DNA from 3 places in the Mesorhizobium sp. BR115XR7A genome. Region 3 is predicted to be linked to each of the others. Evidence: predicted binding sites of a transcription regulator. Region 3 holds the regulator's gene; each other region holds the start of a gene.
The links. Region 3 encodes PhoB, which activates phosphate uptake and scavenging genes when phosphate is short. Its sites were predicted from a motif close to TGTCATNNANCTGTCAT; they were not measured.
Positions count from the first base shown of each region.

Region 1 (7,954 bases), on a different contig from region 3:
CCTCGAACGAAAAGCCCTTCTTCAGCAGCCAGCGCTCGGAATAACGCACCGTTTCGTTGCGCTTGCCGGAAAAGTCATGGTCGGGCAGAGCGAGGCGCGTGTCGATGCCCAGCCGGTTGATCTTGTAGCCAAGGCCGGCAAGGACCTGGGCGGTCTGTTCGCCGATCTGCACGAACCACGGGCCGCCGGCGCTCTCGACGAAGCGTCTGATGTAATCGGGCCGCCGATCCGGCGCCGCCACCGGATCGCCGAGCGCGAAATGATGCCTCATCTTGGTGCCGAAGGCGATGTAACCGTCGGCATCGCCAAAATAGGAAAGCTTGCTTTGCACGGTGGTGGAATAGGCGAGCGAGAAGTCGCCATGACGGCGCACCAGCGCCAGCCGTTCGACATGCGTCAGCGCCCGGCGCTCGACCTTGGGCGAGGCCCCCTCGAGGAGGTTGTCGAAATAGATCCGCAAGGAGGGCATGGTCGAGATTCCGCGTGCCGTCCATGGCGCGACGTGTCCGACGACACGCAAGACGCGCCACGGCGTCTTGATTTTTCGCAAGGTAGCCGAAATCGGGTTGCCGGTTTCGAATGCCCGCGTCCGTGACGAGATCCGCCAGCCCCCGGACCTCGAATCAATCACTTTGCCGCGACCTGATTATCGCCGATGCCGCGGATATGCCATATAGGGCTGGATGTATTCGGACGGAAGCGGGTAATGCGCTCCATGTCGTGGTTTTGACGCGGTGCCGCGACCGGCTGTTTCGGCCGGGCGGAAATGCTCCAGACGCGAAGCCGCCTCGGCGCGGGACCATCGAAAATCGGCATCGAGTTGCCGTTCGGGTCCTGCGCGCGATCAAACTGTTACAGCGGCCTGCGAGCCTTCAGGGGCCGCCGCGAGCGCGAATGGGGTTCGAGAGTGAATGGCTGATACGACAAGCAGATCGATGGTGGAGCAGGCGGTGACGGTCGAGCCGGCGATCGTCGTTGGCGCCGGCGCCGCCGGGCTGGCCGTCGCGAGGGCCTTGATGAAGGCCGGCGTGGCGACGGCGATCCTGGAGAAGGAAAGCCGGCTGGCCGAGCCCTGGCGCCGGCGCCACGAGCAGCTGCACCTCAACACCCACCGCGATCTCTCGGCACTGCCTGGCCTTGCCTATCCCAAGGGCACCCCTGCCTTTCCGCACCGGGACGTCGTCATCCGCCATATGAACGATTTCCATGAGGCGAACCGTTTGCCGGTGGAGTTTGGCGTTTCCGTCGAGTCCATCACGTTCAGGGGCGATCACTGGGTCGTGCGAACCAGCGCCGGCTCGCGCCTGGCGCGCCATGTCGTTGTGGCCACCGGCCGCGACCGGGAACCCTTCACGCCGCAGTGGACGGGCATGCAGGCGTTCGCGGGCCGGATCATCCACTCGGCGGATTTTGGCGATGCCCAGGCCTATGCGGGCAAGAAGGTGCTGGTTGTCGGCGCCGGCAATTCGGGCTTCGACGCACTCAATCATCTGGCCGGTGTCGATACCGCCGCTGTCTGGCTGTCGGCCCGCAACGGCCCCGCCCTTTTGCCCAAGCGCGTCGGCAAGATCGCCGTGCACCGCCTCTCGCCGCTCATGGCGCGCCTGCCGCTACGCGTCGCCGATGCGGTGATGGCGGTGACGCAGCGCCTGGTGTTCGGCGATCTCACCAAATTCGGCGTGCCGCCCGCGCCTGCGGGCGGCGCCAGCCGCCTGACCTCGGACTATACCGCCATCGCCGCCGACGATGGCGCCGTCGATGCCATCAAATCGGGCAGGATCGTGGTGGTGTCCGGGGTACGGGAGTTCACCCGCGACGGCGTCATCCTGGCCGATGGCAGCCTGATCGCTCCCGACATCGTCATTGCGGCGACGGGCTACCGCACTGGGCTGGAGCGGATGGTCGGCAATCTCGGCGTGCTCGACGAGAAGGGCGTTCCGCTCTTCAACGGCGGCCAGGCCGATCCGAAACTGCCCGGCCTGTGGTTCACCGGCATGCGGCCGAGCATCCGCGGCTGCTTTGCCAATGCCGGCATATTGGCCAAGGCGATAGCTGCGCGGATCGCCGGCTCATCCCGCCCCTCCGGCGCCTCACGCTGAGCGACCGCACAGGACAACATTTGCCGTCGGCGTCACGCCGATTTCGGCTCCAGCCGCCGGAAACCGACAGCCTCGGTCAGCATCTCCTCGTCGACCATGCCGGCATTGTAGAGGGCCAGCAAGGTGAGCGCCAATTCACGCGCCTCGACGGATTCGGGATGCGCTTGCCGTCGGCGGCAGGCCTCGTCGAAGACACGTTGCAAGGTGGCCACTTCGTCAGGTTTGAGCAGGCCACGGTCGTAGATCGACTTGGGCATGGCGATGATCTCCTGATCACGATCTAGGGCGCCACGTGTAAATTGCCAATCTTTCCCGAGGCTTGAATATGATATCGCACAAAAGAGAGGCCCCGGATCGCCGGAGCCCCTCTCATTTTTGTCTCGCCCGACCTCAGACGGCGATCTTGCCGCCACCCTGTTTGGTGATGGCGACCACCGCCGGCCGCACCGGCATGTCGGGCCTGAAATCGGGCCAGCGGGTCGACAGGTCCTCATAATAGGAGGGCCGGCCGAACGCTTCCCAATCCTCGCCGCCGTCACCCGGATGCTGGACGGCGACAAAGGCGGTCTGGTCGTCCGGCGCAAACAGCGGGCCGCACATTTCGGCGCCGATCGGCACCCGGAAGAACAGCTTCGAGGTCGCCCGCGCCGATCCTTCCGTGTCCACCGCCCACAGGCCGTCGGTGCGGCCGGTTGCCTTCGGGCCCTGGCCGTCGGTGGCGACCCACAGGCGCCCGGCCGAATCGACCGCGCAATTGTCGGGCATGCCGAACCAGCCATGGGCCGTCGTCGCGGTGGAGAAGGTGGCGCCGACGGCGGCCACCGACGGGTCGCCGCATTTCAGCAGCACTTCCCACTTGCCTTTGGTGGCGGCGAAATCGCCCTCGTCCTCGACGATTTCGATGATGTGGCCGAAGGCGTTTTCGGCACGCGGGTTGGCGGCGTCGACCTGATCGGCCTTGCGCTTGGAATTGTTGGTCAGCATGACATAGACCTTGCCGTTGCTGGCATTGGGCTGGATGTCTTCGGGCCGGTCCATCTTGGTGGCGCCAAGGAGGTCGGCGGCGCGACGTGTCTCGATCAGCACGTCGGCCTGGCCGGCAAAACCGTTTTCCGCCGTCAGCGGCCCCTGGCCGAACACGATCGGCATCCATTCGACCGAGCCGTCCTCCGCGAATTTGGCGACATGCAGCGTGCCGTCGTCGAGCAGATCCTTGTTGGCCGCGCGGTCGCCGGCGTTGAACATGCCCTTGGTGACGAACTTGTAGACATAGTCGAAGCGCTCGTCGTCGCCGAGATAGAAGACCACTCGGCCATCCTTGGCGACGATCGATTCGGCGCCCTCATGCTTGAAGCGGCCCATGGCGGTGCGCTTGCGCGGCACCGAGGCCGGGTCGTTGACATCGACCTCGACGATCCAGCCGAAGCGGTTAGGCTCGTTCGGCTCCTTGGCCAGGTTGAAGCGGTCATAGTGCGCGCCCCATTCATAGGCGCCTTCCGGAATGCCGAGGCGCTTGTAGTTGGCGGCCTCCTTGTGGCCCTCCGGCAGCTCGCCGGAGAAATAGCCATGGATGTTCTCCTCGGACATCACATAGGTGCCCCAGGGCGTGACCCCGCCGGCGCAATTGTTGATGGTGCCGAACACCTTGACGCCGGACGGGTCGGCATTGGTCTTGACGCGGTCATGGCCGGCAACCGGGCCCGACAGCGCCATCTCGGTGTTGGCGGTGATGCGGCGGTTGAGCTTGCCGTCGCGAATCACCCGCCATTTGCCGCCATCCTTGCGGATCTCGACGATGGTGCCGCCATGGGCGGCCATCTCGACATCGACCTGCTCTTTCGAGAGCGGCGCCACCTCGGCCGACTTCTTGCCGTCCTTCTCGACAATCTTGACGATGCCTGGGAACATCAGATGCGGGTTGGTGTATTCGTGGTTGACCACCAGCAAGCCATGTTCGGCCGAGCCATCGAGCGGGATGTAACCGACATAGTCGTTGTTGTAGCCGAACTGCCTGGCCTGGGCTTGCGCCGACTGCTTCGTCGGGTCGAATTCCGGCGAATCGGCAAACAGCGGATCGCCCCAGCGCAGCAAAACGTCGGCGTCGTAGCCCGGCGCGACGTGGTGCTTATCGTCGATACCGGCCTCCAGCTCGTCGAATTTGAACGCTGAGCCTTCCGCGGCGCGGGCATCGTCGGCGGCGATCATGGCCAGCGGGCTGACGGTGGCGGCGATCGCCGAAACGGCAAGCGAACCCTTGAGGAAGCCACGGCGCGAGAACCGCGCAGCGATGATCTCGCCCATGGTGCGGTTCTCGCTGGGATTGTTGGCCGGGCCTTCGTTTTCCTCGAGCAGGCTGGTGCGGAATCGGGCGTCGGGGGAGCGATGTTCGGTCATGGGAACCTCTGGCTTGGTTTGGCTGGAGCTTGTTGCCTGTTCGACCGCCTTACGTCAGGCTGATCACATTTTCGTGACATGGTATCTCCGCTGCCGCTCGCTCACGAGAGCGATTTTTCACGCCTCGCCTGGGACTTTGGTCCAAGCTTGCGCCTGCAAAGGTCCTGGGGGACAAACGCAACGGTCGGAGGTCGCTTCCGGTCACCACGTCTTTCGGCGATGTTGTTGCACTGCAACGTTGGGGTGGGCGCGCCGGCTCAATCGACGGAGATCAGTATGCGTGGATCGATCACGGCCCGTTGTTGCCGTCTGGCTCTCAGATCGGCGGCCGTCCTGGCGCTGACCATCGCTCCCTATGGAATCGTCTTCCATGGCTTCGTGCCTGGAATCGATGCCGCGATCGCACATGCCGACAAGGGTGGCAACGGCGGTGGCGGTGGGAATGGCGGTGGCGGTAACAGCGGTGGCGGTGGCGGTGGCGGCAACAGCGGCAATGGAGGAAACAGCGGCAACGGCAATAGCGGTAACAGCGGCGGCGGGAATAGCGGAAAGGGTAAGGGCCAGGGCAACCAGAGCACAAGCCATGTCAACGCCACGACCGGCGACACGGTCGACGTGGACGGCAACAAGATTACAGTTCAGCACCCTGACGGCTTGACGGAAAAGATCGAGAACGGCCGCTTCAGCATGAAGGATAAGCTCGGCCGCACGATCATCGATCGCCGTGCCACACCGGCCGACGCCAGCCGTCTCAAGGCGCTATGAATTTCGACCCTTTGAATTTCGGCCCTATGAATTTCGCCTTGTGAAGCTGGTCAACAGGCAACGACCAGCTTCACACGTCACCTCCGCCGCCCCCCGGCGGAGGTGACCTCGTTTCGCGGCGTTCCACGATGGCTACGAACGGTCCCTGTCGCGGTCGCGAAACTCGCGCATGATGAGGGCCGCTTCAGTACGGTTTCGTACGTTGAGTTTCGACAGCACCCCCGTCATGTGATGCTTGACGGTCTTCTCCTGCAGCTCCAGGCGTAAGGCGACTTCCTTGTTGCTCAGTCCCTCCGCCACCAGCCGCAGGATTTCGGTCTGCCGGCCGGTGAGTTGCCGCAGCCGGTCCGCCACGCCGTTGGCGGGCTGCAAGGACTGCACGTCGGAAAGCAGCCGGGCCGACAGCATCGGCGAAAGATAGCTTTCGCCGGCCGCCACGTTGCGCAGGATATCGGCAAGCGCACGCGATCCGACGCCTTTGAGGACATAGCCGAGCACCCCGGCGTTCAAGGCCTTGGTCACATCGGCATTCGCCTCTGAAACGGTCAGCATGACGATCTTCTGGGCGGGATGGTCGGCAAGGATGCTGGCAACCGCGGCCAGGCCGCCGCCCGGCATTGAAATGTCGATGAGCAATATGTCGGGCTGCATGGTCGAGGCGATGCGCTCCGCGTCCTGCGCGGTCGCACCTTCGCCGACCATCTCGAAGCCGCCGATCTCCGACAGGCTGCGCGTCACGCCTTCGCGGAACAGCGGATGATCGTCGACAATGGCAATGCGGATGGCGCCGATCATGCTTGCTCCTCGACCGAAAGACGGATCACCAGCTTCGTGCCTTTCGGCCCTGTGAGTGTTTCGAATTGGCCGCCAATGCTTTCAACCCGCTCCCTGAGGCCGGCAAGGCCCAACCCCTCGGCCCGCGCCGGATCGAAGCCCGGTCCGCCGTCCGATACTTCAACGAAAAGCCTACCATTTTTCATGCCTGCACGCACCGCCTGATCCTTGCCCCGTCCGTGGCGGTAGGCATTGTTCAGCCCCTCCTGCACGAAACGATAGATGCTGATCTTCTCAGAAGCGCCGGGCTCCGGCAAATGTCTCGGCATCGTAAGCGTCACCGATGTGCCCGTCCGGCGCTCATGCTCCTCGACGGCCAGCCGCAGCACGTCCGCCGCCGCCGCCGTTTCTATCTGCGGCAGGACCAGGCCGGTGCAGATGCCGCGTATCTCGCGCATCGCATCCTCCAGCGTCTTGCGGATCATGGCGATTTCGGTCGAGCGGCCTTCGCTGCCATGCCCGTCGCCGGTAAACACCGGACTGTCCATGCGCAACGCGGCCAGCGCCACGAGCTGGGCAGGGCCGTCATGCAGGTCGGCGCCGATCCGGCGCAGATATCTTTCGTTGAGCGCGGTGGCGCGGCGGGACGCCCGCTGCACACGATGCCGCAAGGCGCTGTTCTGCGTCACCAAGCCCTGCAGCTCGGACACCTGGCGGCGCAGCGCCCCGCGCTGGTCGTCGATAATGCGGCTGCCGCGCAGGACGATGCCCGACAGTAGCAGAAATGCCGTCAAGGTGGTCCCGGCCACGACCAGCCAGCTCGACAGCAGGGCGGAAGCCAGGGTAGCCTTGAAATCGCTGGCGACCTCGTAGAATTCGGTGACGGCGACCACTTCGCCGGACCAGGGCTCGCGCACTGGATTGTAGATCTCGAGCAACGGCACACCCGCGGCCCGCTCCTTGTCTTCGTTCTCGTCGAACGTATCGAACTGGGCAACGACGCTGCCCTGGAAGGCAGAACGCAGATTGTCGTTCAGGTCGAAGCGGCGACCCGTCAAAGCCGAGTCCTTCGCATAGAGGATCGTGCCGTCGCGGCGCCAGAGCCTGAAGGATGCCAGGCGTTTGCCGAGCGCGCCCTGGCCGAGCGTCTCGTCGAGCGCCTGCTTGACGGATGCGCTGAGCTCCTCGCTCTTGCGCAGGTCGGGCAGCAGCGGCGCAATCACGCTGTCGACATAGAGCGCCGTCGTGGCGGCCGAATTGCGAGTGACGCCGTCCCGGATCTGCGTCGTCACCCAGGTCCCGACGATCACCATGACGACCAGCAGCCCAAAACCGCCAGCAACGACGAATTGCAGGGCAAGGGAAAGCTCGCTCCAGCGCCGCGCCAAGTTCTGAAAAATACGAATCATGAACCCCTGACCGCCCCTCTATCGACAGGCTGGGCGATTCCGGCACATTGAGCTTCAGTCTCGCCGTTGCCAAGACCCTCGTTTGAACGACGTCGCTTGACGTTCCGGCACGCTTCGGAAACAAGGTCGGCGATATCAGGCGAAAGCTGCTTCGAGGGGGACGGGACGTTGAGTTTTTCGGGACTTATGCAGCTCGGTTTTTCGACGGTGATCTTCCTGCTGGCGGCGACCGCCGCCAAGCAATGGGGGCTGGCGCCCAGCCTGGGCAAGATCCTGCTGACGCTGGCGCTCTATTCGCTGGGCAATCTGATCATGCTGCGGTTGATCCGCGAGTTCGGCATGTCGGTATCGTTCAGCCTCTCGGCGGTGATCCAGCTGGTTTCGGTCAATGTCGTTGCGCTGGTGTTCTTCGGCGAGCGCGTCAACGCGCTGCAGGCGGCCGGCATCGCGCTGGCAATCGCGGCCGTGGCGCTGATCACGCTTGGGCCCTATCTGCAAGGGCGGATGTGACGG
Region 1 is NZ_JAIUHW010000017.1:120,203-128,156, reverse strand. It holds gene LB557_RS28490 (phosphatidylglycerol lysyltransferase domain-containing protein) at 1-469, opposite strand, end outside; gene LB557_RS28485 (hypothetical protein) at 628-816, opposite strand; gene LB557_RS28480 (flavin-containing monooxygenase) at 912-2,099, shown strand; gene LB557_RS28475 (hypothetical protein) at 2,132-2,356, opposite strand; gene LB557_RS28470 (PhoX family protein) at 2,490-4,493, opposite strand; gene LB557_RS28465 (hypothetical protein) at 4,770-5,258, shown strand; gene LB557_RS28460 (response regulator) at 5,391-6,053, opposite strand; gene LB557_RS28455 (sensor histidine kinase) at 6,050-7,441, opposite strand; gene LB557_RS28450 (hypothetical protein) at 7,610-7,951, shown strand.
Region 1: the regulator PhoB is predicted to act here: its motif matches at 4,556-4,572, upstream of LB557_RS28470 (PhoX family protein).

Region 2 (7,954 bases), on a different contig from region 3:
CTGGAGGAAGAGCGGCGTCTCGCCTATGTCGGGCTGACGCGGGCCAAGAAGAACCTGCATATCTGGTTCGTCTCCAACCGCCTCATCCACGGGCTCTGGCAATCGACCATCCCGTCGCGCTTTCTCGAGGAACTGCCGGAAGCCCATGTCGAGGTCGCCGAAGCCGGCAACTCCTATGGCGGCTACGGCAATCCCTATGGCGGCGGCTCGTTCGCATCCGGCCGCGGCGGCGGCCAGGGGGCGGGAAGACAGAACCCCTATGGCGCTTCGCGCTTCGACAATATCGGCGGCACTTCGGGCGGCGGGGAAAAATCCGGCGCCTTCTCCAACACCTATTCGACGCCGGGTTGGCAGCGTGCGCAGGCCAACCGCACCGAGGCGACCGACCGCAACTGGGGCACGCGCTCGGGCCATCAGGTCGAACGCATCGGCTATGGTGAAACAGACTCCGGCTACGGCGCCGGCCGCACCAGCGTCAAGGGCCGCACCATCGATGGCGAGCTGGTCGCCAAATCCGTCTCCGACACGCCGTCCGCCTTCAGCGTCGGCGACCGCGTCTTCCACCAGAAATTCGGCAACGGCAACATTTCAGCCATCGAGGGCAACAAGCTGACCATCGACTTCGACAAGGCCGGCCAGAAGCGCGTGCTGGACGGGTTTGTGCTGCCAGTGTGAGGCTGCCAGCCTCGAAGGCTGACGTCCCGCCTCAATCCACCTTCTTCTCGCCCTTCTCCCCGGCCTTCACGATATCCCCTGTCGTAAACAGGATTTCCTTCAGTTCCACGCGCCAGTCCGTCTTCTGGCGCAGCAGGAATTCGAGGTCCATGCCGAAATGCTTGAACTCCTCGCTCTGCGCGTTCTTCATGATCGCCTTGGCCTGCGGGTTCTTCTCGACCGACATGCGCTGTTCGTACCAGCTGATCGCTTCCGCCTCCTCGATCAGCGAGGTGATCATGCGGGCAAAGGTCCGCACTTCCTGCGACAATTCTTCCGGCGGTTCGTGGTACTGGTCGAAACCCATGTCGTCCTCCCTCAACGGCTCACGGATGGAGCCAGGCATTGGTCCGCATCCATGAATGCGCGGGACGCGCCGCGGGTTCCGGGATCACGGCCACAATTCGGGATGATGGATCCGCGAACTATCTCACGACACTGGCGCAGCGCCGCCCTCTTCCGTGCGCCGCGCGATGAACGCGTCGAGCACGCCTGACGTGGCGGCCGCCGCGGCCGGCGGCTCGAAATCGGCAAGGGTGCGCTTCCAGATGCCGGTGGCGCGTTCGGTCGCGGTCTTCGAGCCGCTTTGCGTCCAGTTGCCGAAATTCGACCAGTCGGCCACCAACGGCTCGTAGAAGGCGGTGCGATAGCGCGCCATGGTGTGGCCGGCCGAGAAGAAGTGGCCGCCCGGCTGCACTTCGGCGATCGCCTCGAAGCCTATTGCGTCGTCGTCACCGGGGGTCGCCGCACAAAGTTCCGCGACCGTCTGCAGCGCCTCGATGTCGGTGACCAGCTTTTCCAGGGAAACGCTCAAGCCCCCTTCCAGCCAGCCGGCCGCGTGGATGCAGACGGTGGCGCCCGACAGCACCGAGCCCCACAGCGCGAACTGCGTCTCGTGCGCGGCCTGCGCGTCCGAAATGTTCGCCGCGCTGCCGCCCCCCGAGCGCCAGGGCAGACCGGTGAAGCGCGCCAGCTGGCCTGCGCCCAGTGTGGCTTTGACGTGCTCCGGCGTGCCGAAGGCCGGTGCGCCCGATTTCATGTCGACATTGGAGGAGAAGGAACCGTAGACCACCGGCGCGCCCGGCCGCACGATCTGCGCCAGCGTCAGCCCGGCCAGCGCTTCGGCATGCTGCAAGGTCAGCGCGCCGGCCACGGTGATCGGCGCCATCGCACCGGCCAGGCAGAACGGCGTGATGATCAGGACCTGGCCCGCCTTGGCGAAATCGATGATGCCTTGCGCCATCGGAATGTCGAGCTGGCGCGGCGAGTTGGTGTTGATGACGGTGTAGCAATGCGCGCCCGAGCGGAACTCGTCCTCGGACAGCCCGCGCGCCAGCCTGATCATCTCGAAACTGTCATCGACCTGCGGCGTGCCACGCGCGAACACGAACGGAAATTTGTCCGACAGAGTCAGCTGCGCCCGGTTGACGGCATAGTGGCGGAAACGATTGTCGATGTCCTGCGGTTCGATGCACGGCCCCAGCATGTGCAAGACGTCGAAATGCTGCACCAGCTTGATCAACTCCTCGAAGGCGACCAGCGTCCCGGGCCGCCGGCCGCGCTCGAGATCGGTGACATTGGGCGCGCCGGAGCCCGCCAGGAATGTCATCGAGCCCAGTTCGAGCGACAGGTCCCGAGAGCGCGCGCCGGCATAAGCGTGGATCGATCGCGGCGCCGAGGCTAAGGCTGCCGCCACCATGTCGCGACCGATGCGCACCATGTCGGTGTCGGGGTCGACCAGGGCGCCGGCGCGGGCGAGCACCTCGCGCGCCTCGGGCAGCAGCACCTTGATGCCCAATTCTTCCAGCACGCGCAGCGCCGTGTCGTGGATCGACGCCACCTGGTCGTCGGAAAAGATCGGCTGCGGCAGGAACGGATTCTTCAGCGCGCGGTAATTGGGCTTGCGGCTTGATTCGCTGCCTGCCTCGCCCATGCGTCCGCGCCGGCGTTCGCGCCTCGTATCCCGTGCAGCGTCGTCGACCATCAGAAACTCCTCCTCATTGCCGCATCGCTCTGCCCTGGGGACCGTAGGGCGAGGCCGCGATGACCCGCGCCGTCCGTTCGACGCCGACAATGTGCACGCAAAGCGCCATCCCCTCCCCAGCGAAACCGTCGTCCACCAACGCCAGCGCGACGCTCTTGCCGATCGTGGTAGCCAAATCCACCCGAGGCGCCGACAAAGCCACCCCCGATAACCACTGCGCGATAGTGCGGCTTCAAGGCCTCCGCTCGCGGTCAGTTCGAAGCCGGCATCATATCCGTACTAGACATAAGTGCCTATTGTGCCAGGGACGCTCATGGGCGGTCACCAATTCCCGCTCTCCAGCGTTTTTCATCTGCACATGGAGAGACCGGCGGACCCGTGTCGCCCACTGTCACGCAAGCATCATGTTGACGCCTTAGATCGCTTTCGGGGAGGCGCGCGCGGCATCATCGATGCGGCACCCTCTTTTTCATTTTTCCTTCGGCCGCTCCGGCGTGCTTCGTCATAAAGAGGATTGTCCATGAAACACCTGTACCGAACCGCCTCGCTCGGCGTCGCGCTGGCCTTGTTCACCGCCCTCACCCCGGCGCTTGCCGATGGCGTGGCTTACATCAACAAGGGCCTTGTCGGCGTCGGCCGCATCCCGGCCGACCAGCGCGACAAGTTCGGCGAGACCTTCGGCTCGGGCTCGGGCATGGCGATCGACATTTCGGGCTGGACACATGATGCCGGCACCTACAAGGGATCGCTCTGGCTACTGCCCGACCGTGGCTACAATGTCGCCGGCACCACCGACTACCGGCCGCGCCTCAACACCATCACCATCGAGTTCACGCCTGTCGCGCCGGGCGCTGCTCCCGCCGCCGGCCAGGAGCAGACGGGCGTCAAGGCGACGCTTGCCGACACCATGCTTCTCACAGACGACACGGGCGCCGATGCCACCGGCCTCGATCCGCTGTCGGACGTACGCGCCGCGGCCGGCGACATGCCGATGCTGCCCGTCGCCACCAATGGCAAGCTCGCGCTCGACAATGAAGCCATCGTACGGCTGCCGGACGGCTCGATGTTCATCTCCGACGAGTACGGCCCCAACATCTACAGGTTCTCCGCGCAAGGCCGCCTGATGTCGGCGACCCAGCCGCCTGCGGCTCTCGTGCCGATGCGCAAAGGAGCGCCGAACTTCTCCTCCGACAATCCCGGTCCGGGCGCCGCCGACCCTGATCCGAAGGATCCCGAAACCGGGCGCCAGAACAACCAGGGCCTCGAAGGCATGGCGATGACGCCGGACGGCAACTTCCTGATCGCCGTGCTGCAGTCGGCGCCCCGGCAGGATGGCGGCGATTCACCCTCGACACGGCAGAACACGCGGGCGCTGGTCTATGATGCCTCCGACCTCGCCCATCTGAAGCTCGCGCATGAATATGTCGTGCCGCTGCCGGTGTTCAAGGATGCCAAGGGCAAGACCAAAATCGCCGCGCAGAGCGAGATCGTGGCGCTTTCGAACACATCCTTCCTGATGCTGGCGCGCGACAGCGGCAACGGCCAGGGCCTGAAGAAGGGTGACGCTTCGCTCTACCGCCAGATCAACATCGTCGACGTCTCCGGCGCGACCGACATCGCAGGCGGCGCCTTCGATGCGGCCGACAAGCCGGTCGCCCCCAAGGGCGTGCTTGATCCCTCGGTGACGCCGGCCAAGCTGACGCCGTTCATCGACATCAACGACGCCACCGCGCTTGGCCACTTCGGCCTGCACAATGGCGGCGCGAAGGACCACAACGAGCTTTCGGAGAAGTGGGAAGCCATGTCGTTGGCCAGCGTCCTCGATCCGAAGCTGCCCGACGACTATTTCCTGTTCGTCGGCAACGACAATGACTTCCTCGCCCAGGACGGCTTCCAGGTCGGCGCGCCTTACAAGGCCGATGACGGCGCCGATGTCGACACCATGTTCCTGGTCTATCAGGTCACGCTGCCGGGTCTCGGCAAGAAGTAAGGATCACTGCTCAAGCGGGCGCGCCTGGCGCGTCCGCCTGTGCAGGTCGTGAAGGCCTACTTCAGGAATTCCGCGTCCTTCGGCACACCGGCATCGATCGGCTCGGCCGTCCTGCTCGACACGGCGATGATCTTGCCGGCGGCCGACAGGTTGGGCCGCACGAAGACCTGAGCGGGAGGTCGATGATGTCCTGGTTCATAAGCGCACGCAGCCGGACGACGCGTTCTTGCCGATGGAATTCCATTCCGGCGTGCCCGGCCGATCGACGGTCACTGCGCCTCGGCGCAGGGTGCATCTTGGTCCGGCCTGCGGTATCGTCGCGGGCCAGAGTCACATTTGCCAGGTTGGCCGCCATGGACGAAAAAATGCCCGCACGCCGGCGTACCGGCGACCTGACCAGCGGCCCGATCCCGCGCACGCTGCTGCTCTTCGCCTTGCCGGTGCTCGGCTCCAACGTGCTGCAATCGCTGAACGGCTCGGTCAACGCCGTCTGGGTGGGCCGCTTCCTCGGCGAGTCGGCGCTGACCGCGACGTCCAACGCCAACCTCGTTCTGTTCCTGATCCTCGGCACGGTGTTCGGCATCGGCATGGCGGCCACCATCCTGGTGGCGCAGTCGGTCGGCGCCCGGGACCTGCCCGAGGCGCGCCGCATCGTCGGCACCAGCGCCACCTTCTTCTTCCTCGTTTCAGTGGTGTTCGCGGTCTGCGGCTGGATCTGGGTCGACGCCATCCTGGGCGCGCTCGGCACGCCGGCAGACGCCTTGCCGCTTGCACGCTCCTACCTGCGCATCATCTTCGTCGCCGTGCCGATGATGAACCTTCTGTCCTTCGTCATGACCGTGCTGCGCGGTGCGGGCGATTCACGCACCCCCTTCATCTTCATGGCGCTGGCGGTCGTGCTCGACATCGTGCTCAATCCCCTGCTCATCCGCGGCATCGGCCCGTTTCCTGAACTCGGCATCGCCGGTTCCGCCACCTCGACGCTGGTCGGCCAGACCGTGAGCGTCGTCGCCATCCTCGTCGTGCTCTACGCGCGCAAGCATCCGTTGCGGCTGGCCGGCGCCAATCTCGTCCTGCTGCGCCCGGATCCGGCGCTGCTGCGCATCGTCGTCTTCAAGGGCGTGCCGATGGGCCTGCAGATGATCGTCATCTCGGCGGCCGCCCTGACGGTGATGGGCATCGTCAACTCCTATGGTTCGCAGGTCGCCGCCGCCTACGGCATCGCCGCGCAGCTCTGGACCTACATCCAGATGCCGGCGCTCGCCATCGGCGCCGCGGTCTCTTCCATGGCGGCGCAGAATGTCGGCGCCGGTCGCTGGGACCGGATCGGCCGCATCGCCGCCTCCGGCGTCGGTTTCAACCTTGTCCTGACCGGCGCCCTCGTCGCGCTGCTATGGGTCTTCGACCGTTCGATCCTGAGCCTGTTCCTGAGCAGCGACAGCGCGGCGATCGATATCGCCGCCCATATCAACACGGCCGCGTCCTGGTCGTTCATCCTGTTCGGCATCACCATCGTGCTGTTCGCCACGGTGCGCGCCACGGGTGCCGTGATGCCGCCGCTGATCATCCTGGTCATCTCGGTGCTCGTCGTGCGCACCGGCTTTGCCTATTACATGCGCGGCGTGATCGGCGAGGAAGCGCTGTGGTGGAGTTTTCCGGCCGGTTCGATCACGTCTCTGATCCTGGCCGCGATCTACTACCGCTTCGGCGGCTGGCGCAGCTTGCACATGATCGAGAACAGGCCGGCTGCCGGCGAACCGCCCGACACCGGGCTTGGCGTGCCGCGCCAGCGCGCGAACATGGCGCCTGAAACGCCGAACGGCTGATGCCGGCCCGCCTTGCCGGCGTGCCTTGCCGACGTGCCTTGCCGGGCTGGCGCGGCGGTTTCAGCGCCTCTGTCCGAGCCCGAAGGCGAGCGCCACCAGCGCGAACGCGATGATCATGGCCGCGAAGGCCAGGCTCGCGACGACAGCACTGGCATAAGTCGACACGACGCCGATGCCGATGACAGGCAAGGCGTTGCCGACAAAGCAGCAGATGAAGAAACTGGACACGACCTCGGCGCGGCGATCCCGCGGCGCGATCTCGTTCACCACTTGCAGGCCGCCGCGATAGCCGAGCGCTGCCGCCACGCCGCAGCAGGCCGTCGCCGCGATCATCATCGCCATCGAGGCCAGCATCTGCGCCGCCACCACAAGCATGGTGCTTGGGATCATCAAGGCCAGCGCGGCCAGCATCGCCTTGCTGCTCCCCATCCGCGCCAGCGCCACGATGCTGATTGCCGCGACCATCGCCAGTTCGAAGAACAGCGCACCGGCCACGGCGTGGTTGGCCTCATGCAGTTGCTGCGCCAGGATGCTCGGCGCCACCGCCGCATAGAAACCGACCAGCGCCATCGCGCCAAACCCGGTCACCGCCGGCGCCACGAAGCGCGAGCGGATCTGCGCCGGCACGGAAAGCCGCGGCCGCATGGAGACCTTGCCAAGGCCGCTTGGCTTCGTCACCGTTTCGCGCGTGCGCCAGACCATGATCGTCACCACCGCGAGCGTCGCCAGGTAGACAATGAAGACCAGACGCAATGGCCACGGCTCGTATTGGGCCAGCAGCCCCGAAACAAGCGCCCCGAAACCGAGGCCGAGAAAGTTGGTGCTGGTGGCGATGACGCTGGCGCGCGACCTGCCGGCCTCTGGAAGAAGCTCGGCGATCCACGCGGTTCCCGTCCCGGCGCCCACGCCGATGCCAAGTCCGCTCAGGATCCGCGCAACCTCGAGCGACGCGACATTGCCGGCAAACAGGAACACAACCGCGCTGATGACGGCGACGATCATGGCTGCAAGCGCCGCCGGCCGGCGCCCGACGACATCCGAAACGCTGCCGAACACCAGCAGGGCGCCGAGATTGCCGACGACATAGACCGCGTAGATCAGCGTCAAGGTGATCTGCGAAAAGCCGAATTGCTGCTTGTAGACGATATAGAGAGGCGTCAGCACCGTGCTGCCGGCAAACAGCACCGCGATCATCGTCGCGACAGTCGGGATCGCGAGGACGTCGCTGCCGGCTTCGTTGTGAGTTTGCGCCAGATCGCGAAAGGCCATGGCCAACCTCGTCATCAGGTTCAGGGGTCGCGACGTTAACGCGTCCTCACCGCCGACGTTCCGGTCGACGGCCATGCTCCTGACACCACGCTGGGCGTTGCCCGGCCAGCAAGCCGATGATCGCAAAAAAAATGGATCGGGGCCAGCGGAGGGAGCGGCGGGCCAAGAACC
Region 2 is NZ_JAIUHW010000010.1:216,831-224,784, forward strand. It holds gene LB557_RS22055 (ATP-dependent helicase) at 1-675, shown strand, start outside; gene LB557_RS22060 (hypothetical protein) at 707-1,021, opposite strand; gene LB557_RS22065 (trimethylamine methyltransferase family protein) at 1,145-2,698, opposite strand; gene LB557_RS22070 (hypothetical protein) at 2,712-2,879, opposite strand; gene LB557_RS22075 (esterase-like activity of phytase family protein) at 3,219-4,688, shown strand; partial or broken gene LB557_RS31870 (L,D-transpeptidase) at 4,864-4,943, opposite strand; gene LB557_RS22085 (MATE family efflux transporter) at 5,042-6,514, shown strand; gene LB557_RS22090 (MFS transporter) at 6,575-7,783, opposite strand; gene LB557_RS22095 (DUF6471 domain-containing protein) at 7,915-7,954, shown strand, end outside.
Region 2: the regulator PhoB is predicted to act here: its motif matches at 3,088-3,104, upstream of LB557_RS22075 (esterase-like activity of phytase family protein).

Region 3 (7,954 bases):
TCATGCGACTGTTATAATCGAAGGCTATTGGCCTCAGCGGCGCCGGCAAGAAGTGGCGCCGAGAGACCATCTTCCGAACAGGAGCAGGCCACATGAGACATTTCATCCGCTCGGCGGCCGTTGCGATTGCAATGGCTGCGGCGTCCACCCTCACCCTTTCCGCAGCAATGGCAGCTGACCTTTCCGGCGCCGGCTCGACCTTCATCTATCCGGTGTTCGCCAAATGGGCCGACACCTACAAGAAGGATACTGGCATCGGCCTCAACTATCAGTCGATCGGCTCGGGCGGCGGCATCAAGCAGGTCATCGCCAAGACCGTGACCTTCGGCGCCACCGACAAGCCGATGTCCGACGCCGATCTGGAAAAGAACGGCCTCGTGCAGTTCCCGATGGTGATGGGCGGCATCGTGCCGATCGTCAACCTCACGGGCATCAAGCCGGGCGAACTCGTCCTCGACGGCAAGACGCTGGCCCAGATCTATCTCGGCGCGATCACCACCTGGGACGATGCCGCGATCAAGGCCCTGAACCCGGACCTTAAGCTGCCGTCGACCGCTATCGCCGTCGTTCATCGTTCGGACGGCTCGGGCACGACCTTCAACTTCACTGACTACCTCGTGAAGCTCTCGCCCGACTGGAAGGACAAGGTCGGCTCAGATACGGCCGTCGAATGGCCGACGGGCGTCGGCGCCAAGGGCAGCGAAGGCGTTGCCAACACCGTCAAGCAGACCGACGGCGGCATCGGCTATGTCGAATATGCCTATGCCAAGCAGAACAATCTCTCCTACTCCAAGATGCTGAACGCCGCCGGCAAGGTCGTCGAGCCGTCGCTCGAATCCTTCGGCGCGGCTGCTTCGAACGCCGACTTCAAGGGCGCCAAGAACTTCAACGTCATCATCACCAACGAGCCGGGCGACGCCACCTGGCCCATCGCTGCCTCGACCTGGGTGCTGATCCACAAGACCCCGGACGATGCCGCAGCCACCGGCGAAGCGCTCAAGTTCTTTGCCTGGGCCTACAAGGACGGCAAGGAAACCGCCAAGGCGCTCGACTATGTGTCGATCCCCGATAGCGTCGTCGACCTGATCAAGGCTTCGTGGAAGGCCGACATCAAGGCCGACGGCAAGCCCGTCTACGCCGGCGAGTAATATCTTTCTGGAGGAGCGCCGCCCCGCGGCGCTCCTTTTCAATCAACACAAAGAGCCGAGCTTGACATGAGCGCTGCCCACGAAGCCTTGCCAGCCATTCGAGGTTCACGCGACGCCACCGTCAGACGGTTCGCGTTGACCGATTCGATCTTCCATGGGCTGACCCGCGCCGCCGCCATTCTCGTGCTGGTGCTGCTCGGCGGCGTCGCCATCTCGCTGTTCGCCGGTTCCTGGCAGGCACTGTCGACCTTCGGCTTCTCCTTTCTGACCACCGAGAGCTGGAATCCCGTCACCGAGAAATTCGGCGCCCTGGCGCCGATCTATGGCACCATCATCACTTCGGCCATCGCCATCCTGATCGCTGTGCCGCTCGGCATCGGCATCGCCATTTTTCTTACCGAGCTTTGCCCGCGTCCGCTTCGGCGCCCGATCGGCATGGCGGTGGAACTGCTGGCCGGCATTCCTTCGATCATCTACGGCATCTGGGGCCTGTTCGTGCTGGCACCGTTCCTGCAGACGACAGTGCAACCTTTCATCATCAACGTGTTCCACGGCATTCCCGGCCTTAACAGCCTGTTTGCCGGGCCTCCTTATGGCATCGGCCTGCTGACCTCGGCGATGATCCTGGCCATCATGATCCTGCCTTTCATCACCTCGATCACCAAGGATGTGTTCGATACGGTGCCGCCGGTGCTGAAGGAGTCCGCCTACGGCATTGGCTGCACGACCTGGGAGGTAACACGCCGGGTCGTCGTCCCCTACACCCGCATCGGCATCATGGGCGGCGTCATGCTTGCGCTCGGCCGTGCACTCGGTGAAACCATGGCGGTCACCTTCGTCATCGGCAACGCCCACCGGATCAGCGCCTCGCTGTTCGCGCCGGCAACGACGATCTCGGCAACCATCGCCAACGAATTCACCGAAGCCGTCGGCGATCTCTACACTTCCTCGTTGGTGGCGCTCGGCCTGATCCTGTTCGTCATCACCTTCCTCATCCTTGCCATCGCCCGCTACATGCTGATGCGCATCGATGCCCGTACCGGAGTCTGACCGATGTCGACAGCCGCATCGCTTCACCAGAGCCGCAAGCGCAAGAACGGCGTGATGATGACGCTCTGCGTCGTCGCCGCCGGCATCGGCCTTGCCTGGCTGGCGCTGATCCTCGGCGCGCTGCTCTATAAGGGCCTGTCGGGCGTTTCGCTCTCAGTGTTCACGGAAATGACCCCGCCGCCCGGTGATGCCGGTGGCCTGCTCAACGCCATCTACGGCAGCATCGTGATGACTATTATCGGCATCGTCGTCGGCACGCCGATCGGCGTGCTGGCCGGCACCTACATGGCCGAATATGGCCGCTTTTCGAAGCTCACCACCGTGGTGCGCTTTATCAACGACATCCTGCTGTCGGCGCCCTCAATCATCATCGGCCTGTTCGTCTACGAATTGATGGTACGGCCGATGGGGCATTTCTCGGCCATCGCCGGTGCCGTGGCACTGGCCATCCTGGTCATTCCCGTCGTGGTGCGTACCACCGAGGACATGCTCAACCTTGTGCCGAACGCTTTGCGCGAGGCCGGCACGGCGATTGGCGCGCCGCGCTGGGTGGTGATCCGTTCGGTGGCCTACCGCGCGGCGATGTCCGGCATCGTCACCGGCATATTGTTGGCCATTGCCCGCATTTCCGGCGAGACGGCGCCGCTACTCTTCACAGCGCTCAACAACCAGTTCTGGTCGAGCAATCTCAATGCGCCGATGGCCAGCCTGCCGGTGACCATCTTCCAGTTCGCTCTCAGCCCTTACGAGGAGTGGCAGCAACTGGCGTGGACCGGCGCACTCATAATCACATTGACGGTTCTCGCGCTCAGCATCTTTGCGCGCAGCCTGACCGGACGCAGAGAGGACAAATGAGCCAGATGTTGTCTCCAGACATGACGATTGCGACAGAGGCAGCCGCCAAGGCGAAGATCGAGGTCAAGAACCTCAATTTCTACTACGGCCAGTCGAAGGCGCTGAAAGACATCACCTTGTCGCTGCCCGAGCGCAGCGTGACGGCCTTCATCGGACCGTCGGGTTGCGGAAAGTCGACGCTGCTGCGCGTCTTCAACCGCATCTACGAGCTCTACCCCAAGCAGACCGCCGAGGGTCAGGTGCTGCTCGACGGCCAGAACGTTCTCGACCGCTCGCAGGACCTCAACCTGTTGCGCACCAAGATCGGCATGGTGTTCCAGAAGCCGACGCCGTTCCCGATGTCGATCTATGAGAATATCGCCTTCGGCGTCAGGCTCTATGAGAAGATCGGCAAGGCCGAGATGGACGGCCGTGTCGAGCAGGCGTTGAAACGCGCCGCGCTGTGGAACGAGGTCAAGGACAAGCTCAACGCCAGCGGCCTCAGCCTGTCGGGCGGCCAGCAGCAGCGGCTTTGCATCGCCCGCACCGTGGCGGTCAAGCCGGAGGTCATCCTGCTCGACGAACCGGCCTCGGCGCTCGACCCATTGTCGACCGCCAAGATCGAGGAATTGATCGACGAGTTGCAGGCCGACTACACGATCGTCATCGTCACCCACAACATGCAGCAGGCCGCGCGCGTGTCGAAGCAGACGGCTTTCATGTATCTGGGCGAGCTGGTCGAATTCGACAAGACCGAGAAAATCTTCACGTCGCCTCGCGAGAAGCGCACGCAGGACTATATCACCGGCCGCTTCGGCTGATCTCACGCATACGAGGACCAGGATCATGGCCGAACACACAGTCGCAGCCTTCGACGAGGATCTCGGACAGATCAGCAGGCTGATCAGCGACATGGGCGATCTCGCCGGCACGATGGTCGGCGGCGCCACCAAGGCGCTGCTGAATTCCGACAACGCGCTGGCACAGCGCGTCGTCTCCGACGACGCCATCATGGACGCACGCCAGCGCGAACTCGATGATCGCGCCATCACCCTGATCGCCAAGCGCCAACCGATGGCCGACGATCTGCGTCATGTCGTCGGCTCGATCCGCATGGCGGGCGATCTCGAACGCATCGGCGACCTTGCCAAGAACATTGCCAAGCGCGTCGGCTCCGTCGGCCTCACCGCCACGCCGCGCGACCTGTCGCATTCCATCGACTCCATGGCGCAGCTGGTGCTGATCCAGGTGCAGGGCGTGGTCGAGGAATATGCGGCCGGCGATGCCGCCGCCCTCGCCAAGCTCAGGAATGACGACGAACGCATCGACGTCAAATACACCTCGGTGTTCCGCGAACTCCTGACCTACATGATGGAGGATCCCCGCAACATCACGGCTTGCACGCATCTTTTGTTCTGCGCCAAGAATCTCGAACGCATCGGCGACCATGTGACCAACATCGCCGAGAATGCGTATTATGTGCTGACCGGCACGCAACTGCCCGCCAACCGTCCGAAGCAGGACGAGACGGCGATGTCGGTGCCGGCGGCTTGACGGCAGGGATGATCGACCGATGATCGCGCCACGCATCATGGTGGTGGAGGACGAGGAGCCGCTGGGCGTGCTCCTCCGCTACAACCTGGAGTCCGAGGGTTACCAGGTCGAGGTGGTGACACGCGGCGACGAAGCCGAGATACGCCTCCAGGAAAACGTGCCCGACCTCCTGGTGCTCGACTGGATGGTGCCGGCGGTTTCCGGCATCGAACTCTGTCGGCGCCTGCGCATGCGGCCCGAGACGGAGCGACTGCCGATCATCATGCTGACGGCGCGTGGCGAGGAGAGCGATCGCGTGCGCGGCCTCTCGACCGGCGCCGACGACTATCTGGTCAAGCCGTTCTCGACGCCGGAATTCATGGCCCGGGTCAAGGCGCTGCTGCGCCGCGCCAAGCCGGAAGTGCTGTCCAGCGTGCTCAAGGTCGGCGACATCGTGCTCGACCGCGAATCGCACCGGGTCTATCGCAAGAAGAGCGAGATCCGGCTCGGACCGACCGAGTTCCGGCTGCTCGAATTCATGATGCGCCATCCTGGCCGCGTGTTCTCGCGCAGCCAGTTGCTCGACAATGTCTGGGGCGAGACGATCTACATCGACGAGCGCACCGTGGATGTGCATGTCGGGCGCCTTCGCAAGGCGGTCAACAATGGCCGCATGCCCGATGTGATACGCACCATCCGTGGCGCAGGCTACGCAATTCGCGAGGATTGAGATCAGGCCACGTTCTTGCCGGATCTCACCTGCACGCCCGGCGCGAAAATCTCCTGGTCGACGAAGGTGAGCGCGCGCATGGCGCAGCCCTCGCGGATCAGCGGCAATTCGTTCGGCTCTGTATCGAAGGAAATCGATTTCGAATGCTGGCCGCCGGCGGTCTGGGCGATGGCCTCACGCAAGGCCGGCTCGATCAGATCGAAGGCGGCGGCGCTGACGCCGACCATCGCAACCGGCGCCGGATCGATCAGCGCGAACAAGCTGCCAAGCCCATAGCCTAGCGCCTCGCCGGCCTTGCGATAGGCCTCGCGCTCCGGTCCGTCTCTTTCGCGCGCCGTGGCCGCCAATGCGCGCATGTCGGCGTCGCTGACGTCGACCGGTTTGGCGTCCTCACCCATCTGTCCTGCATTACGCCAGATGGCATAGTTGCCGGCATAGGCCTCGACGCAGCCGCGCCGCCCGCAGCGGCAGAGCGCGCCGCCGGGGCGATGGATCATGTGGCCGAACTCGCCGCCCGAGGAATGGGTGCCGGTGAACAGCTCGCCCTTCAGCACTAGGCCCATGCCGATGCCGTGCGAGAGCAGGATGGCGATGAAGTCGTCGCGGTAGCGCTCGGGGTCGCGCCAGCGCAGCGCCACAGCCATCATGTTGCAGTCGTTCTCCATGGTGGCGGGGATGCCGAATTCGGCTTCGAGTATATCGGCGAAGGCAATGTCCGTCTGCGGCGTGATCGGCGACCACAGCATGGCGCGCGCCTCGGTGTCGGTGATGCCCTGGATCGCCAGCGCGATGCGGGCAATGCTGGCGACATCGAGGTCGGGATCCTCGAGGCGGCGCCGGACGATGGCCACGCATTCGCCGATCAGCGCCTCGCGCGACATGGTCAGCGTGTCCAGCCGGCGCTGCTCCTCCGATATCACCTGGCCGGCGTAGTCGATGACGGCGACGGAGAGGAAATTCAGCGACAGCACCACGGTCATGACCGCCGCGGCCTCGGGGTTGAGACAAAGGCCCACCTGCGGCCGGCCGCGTTTCAGTGAGCCGGCCTCGTTCGGCTTGCCTTCGCTCAGGATACCTTCGCCGATCAGATCGGCTGATATCGCCGATATGGTCGAGTGGCTCAGGGCGGTGGTGGCGGCGATCTCAGTGCGCGAGGGCTGGCCACCCCGGCGCACGGCTCCAATCACCATTGCACGGTTGCGCCGGCGCAGATCGTCGTGGCGGATTCCGACCGACATCATTCCCTCCCCGTCGCCGTGGTTCTTGACGCCCCCTCGAACACCTCCGGCAACGGGTCGAATACTGGCAGAAGCGGCTGGGGCTGTCATTTATTTATTGCGGGGCTCGAAAAAAGGCTTCTGGCACCTCAAAATGCGTCAGAATCAATGTTGACAGTGCTCAGGCGATGGACCAGTGTTTTTTCGAGGCTCGAAAAAATAGGGCCTTTGTGCCGGCCTTAGGGCCAGTTTGGTCGCGCCACACGCGGGCGCAGGGAGGATATCATGAAGAGATTCACAGTCGCCATTCTGGCGGGTGTCGCCATGTCGCTGACGCTGGCGTCGGTCGCGCAGGCAAAGGACAAGGTCATCGGCGTGTCGTGGTCCAACTTCCAGGAGGAGCGCTGGAAGACCGACGAGGCGGCCATGAAGAAGGCGATCGAGGCCGCGGGCGACAAGTACATTTCCGCCGATGCGCAGTCCAATCCCGGCAAGCAGCTGACCGATGTCGAGAGCCTGATTTCGCAGGGTGCCAATTCGCTGATCATCCTGGCGCAGGACGCGTCGGCCATCGGCCCGGCGGTACAGAAGGCGCTCGACGAGGGCATTCCGGTCGTCGGCTATGACCGCCTGATCGAGAACAAGGACGTCTTCTACCTGACCTTCGACAACAAGGAAGTTGGCCGCATGCAGGCCCGCGAAGTGTTCAAGGTGAAGCCTGAGGGCAATTACGTCTTCATCAAGGGCTCCGGCGCCGATCCGAATGCCGACTTCCTGTTCTCGGGCTCGATGGAAGTGCTGAAGGCGGCCATAGACAGCGGCAAGATCAAGAATGTCGGCGAAGCCTATACGGACGGCTGGCTGCCCGCCAACGCCCAGAAGAACATGGAACAGTTCCTCACCGCCAACGACAACAAGGTCGACGCCGTGGTCGCCGCCAATGACGGCACCGCCGGCGGCGTCGTCGCGGCGCTGACGGCGCAGGGGCTCGCCGGCACCGTGCCGGTCTCCGGCCAGGACGGCGACCACGCCGCGCTCAACCGCATCGCGCTCGGCACCCAGACCGTGTCGGTGTGGAAGGACGCGCGCGAACTCGGCAAGAACGCCGCCGAGATCGCCTCGCAACTCGCCGACGGCAAGAAGATGACCGACATCGCCGGCGTGAAGGACTTCACGACGCCTGGCGGCAACACCGTCAAGTCGCTGTTCCTGACCCCGGTGGCCATCACCAAGGACAATCTCAACCTCGTCATCGACGCCGGCTGGATCAAGAAGGACGAAGTCTGCACGGGCGTTGCCGCGGGCAACGTCGCGGCCTGCAACTGAGCTTGATCGCCTGAAAAGTCGGAAACGCCGCGGCGTGGAACGGTCAGTGTTCTGAACACTGGCCGTTCCAATTTCCTTGTCTTCGCAATTCCGGACAAAAACCCTTACGCACTTTT
Region 3 is NZ_JAIUHW010000005.1:236,353-244,306, reverse strand. It holds gene pstS (phosphate ABC transporter substrate-binding protein PstS) at 93-1,148, shown strand; gene pstC (phosphate ABC transporter permease subunit PstC) at 1,215-2,198, shown strand; gene pstA (phosphate ABC transporter permease PstA) at 2,202-3,053, shown strand; gene pstB (phosphate ABC transporter ATP-binding protein PstB) at 3,050-3,853, shown strand; gene phoU (phosphate signaling complex protein PhoU) at 3,879-4,586, shown strand; gene phoB (phosphate regulon transcriptional regulator PhoB) at 4,606-5,295, shown strand; gene LB557_RS12880 (ROK family protein) at 5,298-6,533, opposite strand; gene xylF (D-xylose ABC transporter substrate-binding protein) at 6,798-7,838, shown strand.